Anaerocolumna sp. AGMB13020: one gene and its partner. Each later gene encodes a partner of the first gene's protein in a complex. Links are inferred from orthologs where the notes say so. Each region holds a gene or a part of one and is shown in the gene's direction. Other genes may lie near its edges.

Evidence for each region. The genes of interacting proteins can lie anywhere in the genome.
Region 2: the proteins of dnaG (region 1) and dnaB are in contact, whole or in part, in a crystal structure (PDB 2R6A), measured with the Geobacillus stearothermophilus proteins. The link is inferred for Anaerocolumna sp. AGMB13020 from one-to-one orthologs. Residues at the interface, in WP_049624496.1 of Geobacillus stearothermophilus: Lys456, Leu457, Leu458, Pro459, Ala460, Asn463, Ala464, Leu467, Leu535, Leu536, Ile537, Ala538, Gln544, Glu545, Asp548, Tyr549, His552; in WP_033016901.1 of Geobacillus stearothermophilus: Ser13, Glu15, Ala16, Gln18, Glu91, Leu92, Asp94, Ala95, Val96, Pro97, Thr98, Ala99, Ala100, Asn101, Tyr104, Tyr105, Ile108.

The regions. Positions count from the first base shown.
Region 1 is NZ_CP136910.1:4,012,046-4,020,261, forward strand. What follows is about bases 2,379-5,290. They hold dnaG (DNA primase), read left to right. Parts: upstream 2,379-2,898; coding sequence 2,899-4,683; downstream 4,684-5,290. Other genes in these bases: R2R35_RS16690 (deoxyguanosinetriphosphate triphosphohydrolase), read left to right, coding at 2,379-2,749; rpoD (RNA polymerase sigma factor RpoD), read left to right, coding at 4,742-5,290. Outside these bases: R2R35_RS16675 (epoxyqueuosine reductase QueH), read right to left, coding at 1-485; R2R35_RS16685 (SDR family NAD(P)-dependent oxidoreductase), read left to right, coding at 1,334-1,486; more of R2R35_RS16690, read left to right, coding at 1,703-2,378; more of rpoD, read left to right, coding at 5,291-5,830; R2R35_RS16705 (tRNA (adenine(22)-N(1))-methyltransferase), read left to right, coding at 6,344-7,045; R2R35_RS16710 (hypothetical protein), read left to right, coding at 7,197-8,216. UniProt on the Escherichia coli protein: RNA polymerase that catalyzes the synthesis of short RNA molecules used as primers for DNA polymerase during DNA replication.
Region 2 is NZ_CP136910.1:2,677,064-2,682,596, reverse strand. Bases 1-2,881 are described here. They hold dnaB (replicative DNA helicase), read left to right. Parts: upstream 1-715; coding sequence 716-2,047; downstream 2,048-2,881. Other genes in these bases: R2R35_RS10795 (helix-turn-helix domain-containing protein), read left to right, coding at 2,279-2,881; rplI (50S ribosomal protein L9), read left to right, coding at 138-584; R2R35_RS10810 (DHH family phosphoesterase), read left to right, coding at 1-101. Also shown: more of R2R35_RS10795, read left to right, coding at 2,882-2,953; R2R35_RS10790 (DUF362 domain-containing protein), read right to left, coding at 3,135-3,302; R2R35_RS10785 (DUF1858 domain-containing protein), read left to right, coding at 3,667-3,870; R2R35_RS10780 (adaptor protein MecA), read right to left, coding at 3,959-4,750; R2R35_RS10775 (serine/threonine protein kinase), read left to right, coding at 5,432-5,533. UniProt on the Escherichia coli protein: The main replicative DNA helicase, it participates in initiation and elongation during chromosome replication. Travels ahead of the DNA replisome, separating dsDNA into templates for DNA synthesis.

The DNA.
Region 1 (8,216 bases):
TCGGCAGCTACAGCTTCACCGATAGAATTTAGCTTGGCTGCATTTTTGTGGGGGCTGATCGTGAGGGTAGTGGTAAAGTAATCAAATCCATTTTCCTTTGCACATTTGGCTGCTTCTCTGAGACGGAGTTCATAGCAGCCGAAACATCTTTCGCCACCTTCGGGCTGGTTTTCCTTGCCTTTGGCAATTTTATAGAAAAGTTCCGGTTCATAACTGCCCTCCAGGAAAGAAATGGGATGTTTTACAGGCAGAGCATTAATCAGTCGCTTCTGTTCTTCTACTCTGCGGTCATATTCCTCTTTTATGGAGATATTAGGATTATAATAATATATGGTGATACGAAAATACTCTGACAGGTATTCCAGACAATAACTGCTGCAGGGTGCGCAGCAGCTGTGGAGCAGAAGAGTGGGGGTACTGCCTTGTGCGGTTATATTTGATAGAGTTTTTTCCAACTCTTTTTGATAATTTATAATGTTTTCCAATGATATCCTCCGTTTTCACCTAAATCTGTATGTCTTTGGCAGTTTTTAGGGCTTTTTTTTGTACTTAATAATAATTTTTAAATTTTTTTAAAAAATATGAAAATTCTACTTGATTTTTTCTCTAGAATATTATATTATAATATTGTTGTGAGACGCAAGAGCAAAATAAAAAAGCTGATCATCAACAAATATCGAGGCGTGGCTCAGCTTGGCTAGAGCGCTGTGTTAGGGACGCAGAGGTCGCAAGTTCAAATCTTGTCGCCTCGATTTTTTATTTAAAGCGGTATATAATAAGAAGCAGTAGGATTGAAGATGTATTTTAATCCTGCTGCTTCTTTCTTTGTACCAAGTATGTTATAGCTATAGTATGCCATTTGTGCAGAATTTAGTCTTATCCAGGGAGAGTCTGAAAACTCATGGTGTGAGGCTTAACACTGTGCTTTGTGGGATATGTTTTGACGCTTTTACCAAGGACAAATTATGTGGAGTGGTGTTACACTTTCATAATTGTTAAGCATGAATATTGCAAAGAGGAGACTTCTAAACAATATTGTGACTTTTAAGGCATGAGAGTTAATTGACATGAATTAGATACAAAAGATTTGCATATATGTTTAATATTTGGAAAAGAAGAAAAACGTATAAAGGCAGGGGAGTTTAAGACTTTTATGTGGACGAAAATATAAATTTATAAGTCATTATAAATAACAGTATTTAACCAAAAATTTAGAAAGCTGGAAGCTAATCTGCTATCAACCTTATGTACAGATAGCTATAGTATAATAACTTCAAACAATTTATTCAGTTAAATAAATTTAGTAAAAATATGAGATAAGGTGCAGGCATAAATGGATTTCACAGACAAAGTAGTTTTTATAACCGGAGGTGCCAAAGGAATTGGAAGGAGCATGGCAGAGCATTTTCAGGCAGCAGGAGCCAAAACAGCAATTATGGACAGACTTACAGCGAATACATCAAATCCAAATCCTCCTGACTTTTAGGGAGATTTAAAAGCAGAACAGGATATTCAGCTCTTTGTGGCAGAAGTGCTTAAATGGTATGGTAAAATTGATTGATTTATCATAAGGACAAAGGCTGGGAATATAAGGATTAAGAACGACCGTAAAAGCAAAATTTTGAAAATAAAAAAAGGAAACAGGAAGTTTTGGTGGAATATTATTAATATAAGCATTAATCTGAAAGAAAGGAGAACAGGTATGGAAGAAGCAGAAATAGAAAAAATGGCAAAGACATTAAGCATGCGTGAAAAGCTGGAACAAAGAGAACATCAGTTTTTGAGTAAATATGCCTCCTTTAGTGATAATTCTATGGGCAGGGATGTGTATGAGGACCCTTGTGATCTAAGGCCAATTTATCAAAGGGACAGAGACCGGATTCTTCATTCCAAAGCCTTTCGACGATTAAAGCATAAAACACAGGTATTTCTTGCTCCGGAAGGGGATCATTACAGGACGAGACTTACCCATACCCTTGAGGTATCCCAAAATGCAAGAACCATTGCCAGAGCCTTAAGACTGAATGAGGATCTGACGGAAGCAATAGCATTAGGACATGATCTGGGACATACACCCTTTGGCCATGCCGGGGAGAGAGCATTGAATTCCATCTGCCCGGAAGGGTTTGAACATCATCTGCAGAGTATACGTGTCGTTGAACTTCTGGAGAATCACGGCAGAGGGCTCAATTTGACGAAAGAAGTCAGAGACGGCATTGTTAATCATCAGACCAATGGAGTGCCTAAAACGCTTGAAGGAAAAATAGTCAGATTATCTGATAAAATAGCTTATATAAATCATGATATTGATGATGCTATCAGAGGACATATTATTTCCGAAGAAGATATTCCCACGGAATTTACAGATGTTCTCGGTCACAGTTCCAGAGAGCGGTTAAACCGTATAATTCATGATATTGTAAGCTGCAGTGAGGACAAGGATGATATCTTAATGTCACCCGAAATAGAAAAAGCTATGTTTGGTATGAGAAAGTACATGTTTTACAGTGTATATACCAATCCAAAAGCCAAAGGGGAAGAGCAAAAGGCAGAGACTATGTTAAAGTATCTGTTTGAATATTACAGTAAGAATTTTGAACTTCTGCCCGAGGAGTACTTTAATATGATTAAAATGAAAGAGGAAAAAGAAGCCAGAGCGGTCTGCGATTACATAGCAGGGATGACGGACCGTTATGCTGTGGCTAAATTTAATGAGATTGCGATACCTCGTTTCTGGAGTGTATATTAAATTAAGAGATATAAAAATGATAGAAGTCAAATCCTTTAAAATCTCTCCTGACAGATACCATAATTAGTAAACAGGATTACAAGAAATCAAGTTACAAAGAAGCAAATATAAGATAGATAGATTTACATTTAAAAGGAAAAGGAGAAGACATGTTTTATCCGGAAGAACTGGTAGAAGAAGTAAGACAGAAGAATGATATAGTAGATGTAATCAGTTCCTATGTGAAATTACAGCGGAAAGGCAGCAGCCATATGGGACTGTGCCCCTTTCACAGTGAGAAATCTCCTTCCTTTAGCGTCAGTGTCTCGAAACAGATGTATCACTGCTTTGGCTGCGGTGTAGGAGGCAATGTATTTACCTTTATTATGGAGTATGAGAACTATACCTTTGTAGAAGCTCTAAAGTATCTGGCGGGCAGAGTCGGAGTAACACTGCCGGAAGCTGAAATCAGTGAAGAAGCCAGACGCCAGGCAGGCTTAAAGGCCAGACTGTTGGAAATAAACAAAGAAGCCGCCAAGTATTATTACTTTCAATTAAAATCTCAAAGAGGACAAGCTGCCATGGATTATCTGGTAAACCGGCAGTTATCGGAGGATACCATAAAGAAATTCGGACTTGGATACTCCAACCAGACAGCAGATGATATTTACAAGTATTTAAAACATTTGGGTTATGAGGATGAGGTTTTAAGAGAGTCAGGACTTGTAAGCTTTGATGAGAAACACAAGGTATACGACAAATTCTGGAACAGAGTCATGTTTCCCATTATGGATGCAAATAACCGGGTTATCGGATTTGGCGGACGTGTAATGGGGGATGGACTTCCCAAGTATTTGAATTCACCGGAGACCAAACTCTTTGATAAGAGCAGAAACCTGTATGGTCTGAATTTTGCACGAACCTCAAGAAAATCAAATTTTCTTATCTGTGAAGGTTATATGGATGTTATTGCACTTCATCAGGCTGGGTTTACCAATGCAGTGGCATCACTTGGAACTGCATTTACGGGGTTACAGGCGAACCTTATCAAGCGATATACCGGAGAAGTGCTGTTAACGTATGACAGTGATGCGGCTGGTACCAAGGCGGCCTTAAGAGCAATACCCATCCTGAAAGAAGCGGGCTTAACGGTAAAGGTCATTGATATGAAGCCGTATAAAGACCCGGATGAATTTATCAAAGCCCTGGGTGCCGAGGAGTTCCAAAAGCGTATAGAAACGGCCAAAAATTCCTTTCTCTTTGAAGTGGAAGTAACCGAACGGGATTTTGACATGAATGACCCGGAGCAGAAGACAAAATTCTTTAATGAAACAGCAAAGAAAATGCTGCAGTTTACCGAGGAAATCGAGAGAAATATTTATATAGAGGCTGTATCAGCCAAATATGGAATCGGTTTTGACAATTTACGCAAGCTGGTGAATAGTTACGGTGCCAGACTTGGTACCGGCGACAGCTATAAACCAAAAGAGCATACCATGAGGGATAGAAATAAGAACCTGCCCATGGAAGGAATGCGGCAGTCCCAAAGGATACTGTTAACCTGGCTTATAGATGATCTGAGGCTCTTTGAAAAAATCAAGGGTATTATTACTCCCAGGGATTTTACAGAAGATTTGTACAAACAGGCTGCCGAGCTTTTGTTTGATCAATATGAGAAGGAGGGCAAGGTTACACCTGCCAAGATCCTCAATCATTTTGAAAGCAAAGAAGAGCAAAAGGAAGCAGCGGCTCTGTTTAGTCTGGAGCTAAGCAGTGAAATGGGCAGCAAGGAAAAAGAAAAGGCTCTAAATGAAACCGTACAAAGAATCAAGAAGAACAGCCTTGACAAGCAGAGTAAGGAGGCCATTGAGCAAAATGATATCCAGACCCTTCAGGGTATCATAAAGGAACAGACGGGTTTACAGAAATTGCATATTTCCCTGGACTGTGGTTAAAATACTAGTAATTAAGCTGAATTTTCATACTGGAATGAGCAAGGAGGATGGATAAATAATGGATGAGAATATGGTTAAATTCACTGAAAAGTTAAAAGAACTTCTGGTATTTGCCAAGAAGAAAAAGAATGTTCTTGAATTTCAGGAAATAAATGATTTTTTTGCTGATTTTGAACTGGATTCCGTTATGATTGAAAGAATCTATGAATTCCTGGAATTAAATAATGTGGATGTGCTTCGCATGACGGAGGAAGAGGATATCCTGATAGAAGAGGAAGAGGATATAGAAGAGATAGACTTTTCCATACCGGAGGGAATCGCCATAGATGACCCTGTAAGAATGTACTTAAAAGAAATCGGAAAGGTTCCTCTCTTAAGTGCCGATGAAGAAATTGAATTGGCACGAAGAATGAAGGTGGGGGACACAGATGCCAAGAAAAGACTGGCGGAAGCCAATCTGAGACTGGTGGTAAGTATTGCAAAACGTTATGTAGGAAGAGGTATGATGTTTCTTGACCTCATTCAGGAAGGAAATTTAGGACTTATAAAAGCAGTTGAGAAATTTGATTATACAAAAGGATTTAAATTCAGTACCTATGCTACCTGGTGGATCAGACAAGCTATTACCAGAGCCATTGCGGATCAGGCCAGAACCATTCGTATACCGGTGCATATGGTGGAGACAATTAATAAACTGATAAGAGTACAGAGACAGTTACTTCAGGAGCTGGGGAGAGAACCAACGCCGGAGGAAGTATCGGAAGAAATGAATGTACCCGTTGACCGGGTGCGTGAAATTCAAAAGATCAGCCAGGAGCCAGTATCTCTTGAGACACCCATCGGTGAAGAAGAAGACAGCCATCTGGGAGATTTTATTCAGGATGACAATGTTCCGGTACCTGCGGATGCAGCAGCCTTTACCTTGTTAAAGGAACAGCTCTTTGATGTACTTGGCACCCTTACGGACAGAGAGCAGAAGGTGTTAAGACTGCGGTTCGGACTGGACGATGGCAGAGCCAGGACCTTGGAGGAAGTGGGGAAGGAATTCAATGTTACAAGAGAAAGAATCCGACAAATCGAAGCCAAGGCACTACGCAAATTAAGACATCCCAGCAGAAGCCGTAAGTTAAAGGATTATCTGGAATAAAAAGTTTATAATAAAAGCAGTGTAGATAAGATAACTTGTATTTTTGTCCGAAGCGTTTCTTTGTACAGCAAGCACGAAATTATGAATGTGCAATAGTAAGAAAAGCACGATTATATGTGAAAGAAAGTACTGTTTAACATGAGAAGGAAATATAGGTGTAAATGAAAAAAGTATAAGTGTACACCAGAATATAGCACAAGTGTGCATGGCTAGAAATACAAGTGTGCATGGCTAGAAATACAAGTGTGCATGACTAGAAATACAAGTCTGCATGATAGAAATACAAGTCTACATGAGTAGAAATACAAGTCTACAAGAGAAGAAAGTACAAGTGTGTCTGAGCAGAAATATAAGTCTTACATGAGAAAATAGCACAAGTTAATATTTGAAGAATGTAAAAGTGAAATGAGAAGAAAGTACAAGTCTGACATTATACCAAGGCACAAGTGTGGCTGAGAGAAAGTACTGTAACAAAAGTACGGAAAGAATACAACAAAAGATTCAGGAGACAGCATGCAATTATCATTACGTTTAAAAACTGTTGCAGATTCTGTTACAGCAGGAAACAGGGTTGCAGATGTAGGATGCGACCACGCCTACATAGCCATACATCTGGCAGAGAATAACATAGCACCCAGGGTGGTTGCCATGGATGTTAATAAAGGACCTTTAAGCAAAGCCAGAGAAAATATTGAGACCAGAGGTCTGAAAGACAGAATAGAAACAAGGTTATCCGACGGACTTGCCAGGTTAAACCCCGGTGAAGCGGATACAGTTGTTATCGCCGGTATGGGTGGAGCCTTGATGGTTCGGATATTAACAGAAGGTGAGTCAGCTTTAAAAGAAGTTAAGGAGTTGATTCTGCAGCCTCAATCAGAGGTTTTTCTGGTACGCAGACATCTTCATGCTAATGGGTATAGAATTGAGTCTGAAAAAATGGTAAAAGAGGAGGATAAATACTATATCATTATAAAAGCACAAAAAGATTCGGCAGAGGAAACCTATGAGCACGAGCTGTTTTATGTATATGGAAAGCAGCTGCTTGAGAGCGGCAGCCCTTTGGTGGAGGAATATCTGCGGAGGGAAGAACGATTAAAAGAACAGGTAGAAGAATCATTAAGGGGTACAGATACCGCCGGAAGCAATAAAAGACTGGAAGAGATCCAAAGGGATCTTGCCTTGATACATGCAGCTCTTGATTATTTTAAAAATTAAGGTGCTTACGTAAAAGAAGCTGAATATATTAAACATAGATAATTCACTTTGTATGCAGGACTGATTTGCATACAAAGTGATATTTTCCTTGTATCATACAGACAATTTATGTCTGCAGCCAAGGATTGCAGTCTGTGAGAAAGGCATGGTTATGAATATGGATGAATACGTAAAAGTTGAGATAGATGGAGTTATAAAGGAATATCTGAAAGGAACGAGCCTTTTAGAAATCAGCGGTGAATATATACCAAAGGACGGCGGCGACTTTATTCTTGCCCTTGTTAACAATAAACTGAGAGAGTTAACAAAAAAGGTACAAAAGGACTGTAAGCTTCGTTTTGTGACTACCGGAGAGGATGCGGGGCACAAAACCTATACCAGAGGAATGATACTGGTATTTATGAAAGCCATTTACAGTATCGTGGGAAAAGAAAATATCGACAAGGTATATGTGGAATACTCTCTGAAAGAGGGAATCTATTGCCAGCCCGTCATGAATATACCTGTCACAAAAGAGTTGGCAGATAAGATTAAGTTGAAAATGAGCAGTTATATAGAGAAAGACCTTCCCTTTGTAAAGAAAACCATCGGAACAGATGATGCGATTGAGCTTTTCAAATCTTATGCGATGTATGACAAAGAAAAACTATTCCGTTACAGACGTGTTTCAAAGACAAATATCTACAATTTGGAAGGCTTTGAGGATTATTATTACGGATATATGCCGCCAAACACTGGTATGCTTCAGTGGTTTGACCTGATTCAAAAGGATGAAGGGCTGATACTTATTATGCCGGATAAAAAGAAACCAAGACAGCTTCAGCCTTTTGTATTTCCTGAAAAATTATATCAGACCCTGAAAGAATCAAATGAATGGGCACAGACAATGGAAATTGATACCGTTGGAGCCTTAAATGAAGCAATCGTAGCCGGTAATCTTAACGAACTGATCCTGACCCAGGAAATGTTCCAGGAAATGAAAATTGGTGAAATCGCTGCCATGATAAAAGAATCCGGCAAGAAGTTAGTTATGATAGCAGGCCCCTCCTCCTCCGGTAAGACCACTTTTTCCCACCGGTTATCCATTCAGCTAAAGACCCATGGATTGGTTCCGCACCCTATTGGCGTGGACGATTATTTTGTGGAAAGAGATCTGACACCCTTGGATGAA
Region 2 (5,533 bases), 1.3 Mb from region 1 along the record:
TGAGTGTTGCCGGAGCCCAATTTACAGGTTGTACTTTATCAGAGGCAGTATATAATTTAAAGACAACACTTTCTGGTATGAAAAAGGAAGGCGAATTATAAAGTAACACAATGAGAATGTTTGAAGGAGGCTTAATTATGCAGATTATATTATTACAGGATGTAAAAGCATTAGGTAAGAAAGGGGAGCTGGTTAATGTCAGTGATGGCTATGCCAGAAATTTCATACTTCCCAAAAAGGTGGGTCTTGAGGCCAATGCCAAGAATCTGAATGACTTAAAGCTTCAGAAAGCGGCAGAAGAGAAGAAGCAGAAAGAAATCCTGGAAGAAGCAAAGGTTCTTGCCAGAGATCTGGAAAGCAAGACCCTGGAACTTAAGATAAAGACAGGAGAAGGCGGAAGAACCTTCGGCTCCATCTCCTCAAAAGAAATTGCCCAGGAGTTAAAGACACAGTACAGTCTGGATATTGATAAGAAGAAACTACAGATTAACGATCCAATTAAGACAATCGGGACACATACAGTACCTGTTAAGCTGCATCCTCAGGTAACAGCCGAATTAAAGGTTAAGGTAAGTGAACTATAATATATAAGCTGTGAAGATATTTTTACATGGATAAAGTAAAAGCTAAAATTCATCTTATATAGGATAATTATTATCCGGTATATAAAACCGCCGGGATAGAAGAATCGCCAGGAATTTAGGGAGGAAATACGGTGGATGAGGCATTTATAAAAAAAGTACTTCCTCATAACGGGGAAGCAGAGCAGTCGGTAATTGGCTCTATGATAATGGATAAGGATGCCATAGCAGGGGCTGCCGAGCTACTTACAGGAGATGATTTTTATCAGCAGCGTTTTGGCGTTCTGTTTGAAGCTATTTTGGAATTGTACAATGAGGGTAAGCCGGTTGACCTGATTACCCTTCAGAATAAATTAAAGGAAAAGGAAGCGCCGGAAGAGCTAAACAGCCTGGAGTTTTTCAGGGATATTATAGCATCCGTGCCTACCTCGGCCAACGTCAGATATTATGCGAACATTGTAAAAGAAAAATCCACCTTAAGGCAAATGATCAAGGTTACGGAATCTATTACCAATGATTGCTATATGGACAAAGAGAAGTTAGAAACCATTATGGAGGATTCGGAAAAGAAAATGTTCGATATCCTTCAGAAGAGGAATACCGGAGATTTTGTAAGCATCCGGGACATTGTGTTTAAATCTCTTGAGAGTATAGAAGCTGCAGCCAGAAATAAAGGCAGTGTAACGGGTGTTTCTACAGGTTTTTATGATTTGGATTACAAAACTGCCGGGCTTCAACCCTCAGATCTTATCCTGATAGCGGCCAGACCCTCTATGGGTAAAACCGCTTTCGTTCTTAATATCGCTGAGTATGCGGTTTTAAGGGGAAATGTAACAACTGCCATATTCAGCTTGGAAATGTCAAAAGACCAGCTGGTAAAACGTATTATGTCCATGCATTCCAAGGTTAATTCCCAGTCAATCAGAACTGGTGAATTATCCGATGATGACTGGATCAAGCTGGTGGAAAGTGCCAAGGAGATTGGTAATTCCAATCTTATAATAGATGATACCTCCAGTATTTCTATCGGTGAGCTTCGGTCAAAGTGCAGAAAATATAAGCTGGAATTCAATCTGGGGCTAGTAATCATCGATTATCTCCAGCTTATGACAGGCAGTAAGAAGAATGAGTCCAGACAACAGGAAATTTCAGAAATTTCAAGATCTCTGAAAGGTCTTGCCAGAGAATTAAATGTACCGGTAGTCGCACTGTCACAGCTTAGCCGTGCCGTAGAACAGCGTCCGGATAAACGCCCCATGCTCTCCGATCTTCGTGAATCTGGAGCCATTGAGCAGGATGCGGATATTGTAATGTTTATATATCGTGATGATTATTATAACCATGATTCGGAAGAAGCTGGTATCTCTGAGATTATTATCGGTAAACAAAGAAATGGTCCTGTTGGAACAGTAAAGCTTGCCTGGCAGTCACAGTTTACCAAGTTTGCCAATCTGGAAAGAGGTTAATCGGCAGTGTATGATGTGTTAAGCTGAAGGAAAATGAAATATGCTGTAAAAAGAAGACTTTTTAAAAGAAAAATTATCTTTTAGAAGTCTTTTTTTGTTTGGGATTAAGGTCTTTTTGGGTCTGGTGTCGATGAGAAACTCAAGAAAATACCTGCTTTTTATTGCATTGGACAACCTCTATGTTATAATAGAATTAATGTAAATATATGACAAATCAGAGGAGGATGAGGAATGCAGGAAATGCGATATATGATATCGGAGGCCTCAAAAAAAGTAGAGGTAGAGCAGCATACCTTACGCTATTGGGAAGAAGAACTCGATATACATATTCATCGGAATGAGATGGGTCACAGATATTATAAAGAAGAAGATATTGAAATGTTTAAAGCTGTCAAAATATTTAAAGAGAAGGGGTATCAGCTGAGAGCAATAAAGATGCTATTACCGGAGCTAAAGAAACTAAAGAATCTGGATGAGGAAGAGGTTGGCAGGATCAAGGAAGAATGGGACAGAAAATATGTGGACGAGCTGTCAGAAGAGGACACTCATTCCATGCCTTTAACAGAAAAGAATCTGCCTGCAAGGAGTCCTGACAAGAACAATGAAAGCATTCTTGGAAAGCCTGAGCAAAAGCTGGGACAGTTTAAGGTAATAATGCAGAGCCTATTTATAGACGCCTTAAAGGATAATAATGAATTAATGGCAGAGACCGTCAGCGAAAATGTAACAGATCGGGTTATCAAGCAAATGGATTATCTGCTGCGTGTAAAAGAGGAAAGAGAAGAGGAGAGATTTAAACAATTTGATCGTACCTTGCGGGAAATTCAGCTTGGGCGGGCAGAAGCCGCTGCAGGGTTTTTGAAAAAAAAGAAAAAGACCACCTTTGGCAGAGGAAAATCAAGGTAAGTTCCTTCCCCTTGCCTCGTTCCATATAAGAGGTACTGATATGGCGTCAATTTACACAAGGCAGTACTGGTGACCTGGTATGCCTGAATTTAGAGGGGTTGTAACAGGTCGACGAAAAAGACAATAAAAAAAGACCGCTGCTTTCTAATTTATCAAGGCAACAGTCTTTTTATTGAATATATTAAGCTTCAATAGCACCTGTAGGACATGTAGCTGCACAAGCTCCGCAATCAAGACAGGCATCAGCATCAATTTCATAATGACTAGCACCTTCAGAAATTGCAGAAACGGGACATTCGCTAGCGCAAGCGCCGCAGCTAATACATTCATCACTTATTTTATATGCCATAATTATGTACCTCCTTTATATTTTTTTCATCTATTATTTTAATATAAACAAGCCTATAATACAAGTAAAATATACAATATCTTTCTGGGGAAAGATACCTTGACGATTACTGTCTACTCGACTGTAAAATACAGCAGTTGCGTGACCAATAACACGCTTTGCGATGTACACAAAACGTAAAATCAGTGTTTTGACGCTGCAATTCTCCGGTTTTCGTTGACTTTTGTTTCGCTACACGCACAAAAAACACGTCGCGTTAGTGGCTCTGAACAGTAACCCTTGACGTACTTCCTTACTTAGACTATAATGTAAGAGTTAACAGAGAAAAATAAGTATATTTTTAGATAAACAAGGAGGAATTCACATGGCACAGGTTTCAAAAGATATGACAATCGGTGAAATTATCATGGTTGACCAGGGTGTAGTACCTATTCTTTTAGCTTCCGGAATGCATTGTATCGGATGCCCTTCATCTCAGGGAGAGTCCTTAGAAGAAGCAGCTATGGTACACGGAATGGACGCTGATGAATTACTAAGCACAATCAACGAGTATTTAGAAACAAAATAATGATACAATGCAAAAAAAGATTCTGTGACACCGTATAAGGTGCATTACAGAATCTTTTTATTTTGATTTTCTGTATCGGAAGTATGGATTACAGTTCAGATAATACCTGTATTGCCTTACCCTTTATAATCTGCTCAAAATGCTCATCGTAAAAATAAGTGCTAGCATAAGTTGTAGGCTCAAGTCTGCCGTATTCGGAAACGATATTGCAGATTTTATTGAATTCTTCCGGAGTATGTTCTGATTTGGAAATTACCAGATAATAAACGGAATTTAAAGGATTCTTATAGAGTGTATTAACTCCAAAGTAGCAATGTGAAATAACGCTGGCAAGTTTTTCGACTTCATCTAACGACTTAAAAGAATATACTTTCATAAGATTGGTCTGATAGGATACGGATTTTGCTTCCGTTAGTTTTTCAGAAGGTTCTTCTTTGTTAATAGAAAGAGCTTCCGCTAAGGGAACAAATTCTTCTGAATCCTCTGAGGTGTTATCAGAAAGCAGATCATCAATCTGTCCAAAGGAACTAATGATTTCATCGGCATAGGAATCGTCATTGTCATCCTCATATATATTATCACTGTCGTGATCGTCTGGCGAAAATTTGGAGAACCTGGTATCAAGTTCATCAGGATCTTCTACCTTAGTTATAACCAGAATAAGGCATTCCGGTGAAACTGGTATTGCTTCTATCATAAGTGGTATATCTTCAGCTTCAAATCCAAATTCGTAATTCGCCTGCTGCATCATATCACGGAACAAGGCTTTTGCTTTCTCACTGCCATAAGCTAGCTCACTAATACGTAACTCCCGATCCACTAAATCATCTCTGCTCAAAGTACAGCGAATCTGACGTTCGCTAATTTTCTCTATCTTCATAGAATCACATCCTTTTCTATGTGCTGGCGTGCATCGAAGTTAAGCATGCCGCGCAGGCATTCTATTGCTGAAACAGACAATAAGTGCTGCAACATTGATATAGTACTAGGTAGAAAGATATCTATAGTGATGTTGTATTCAAAGTATAATTTATAAGTTTTACTTAGTCAAGTGATTTTTTCCGCCAATTTCTTGGATTTTCAAACATATGGGGAAATTTATCAGATGTGATTCGGCAGATTATTTGCTTCATAAAAGAACCTGCTTATAACTTTAATATATGCCCTGAAGTTCTAAAGATTACACTATTTTATACCAGGAAGAATCAGGTTGTCTTCCGGGAAAGTAAAATTCTAACCTATAAAAATAGGAGCAAAAATATTTCTCGAAGCAGAAAACTTGCATAATTGTTTTCCAAGTCGATTTGTAGAAACAATAAGTTTAACAGCAGGATTTGACTGAACTTATCTATGGAACAAATAGTTTACCCTAATACTGTAATATAACTCATTTTTTATAACCTTCCGGCTGGTATTTATATCTTGGTAAAAGTGACGGAGAATACACGTAATATTTGTGAATAAATATTGCTAAAAAATGGTTGAGAATACAATCGGGAAAAGCTATAATAAGAGTGGAAACCTTGATATATTCCCGCCTAAACCGAAAAGAAAGGAGACAATGAAAGATCCGATTTGGTTTGGTAAATATCAGATAATAAAAGTCCTTGGAAAAGGCGGCAGCGGGGAAGTTTATCTGGCCAGACATATAAAATTATCTTCT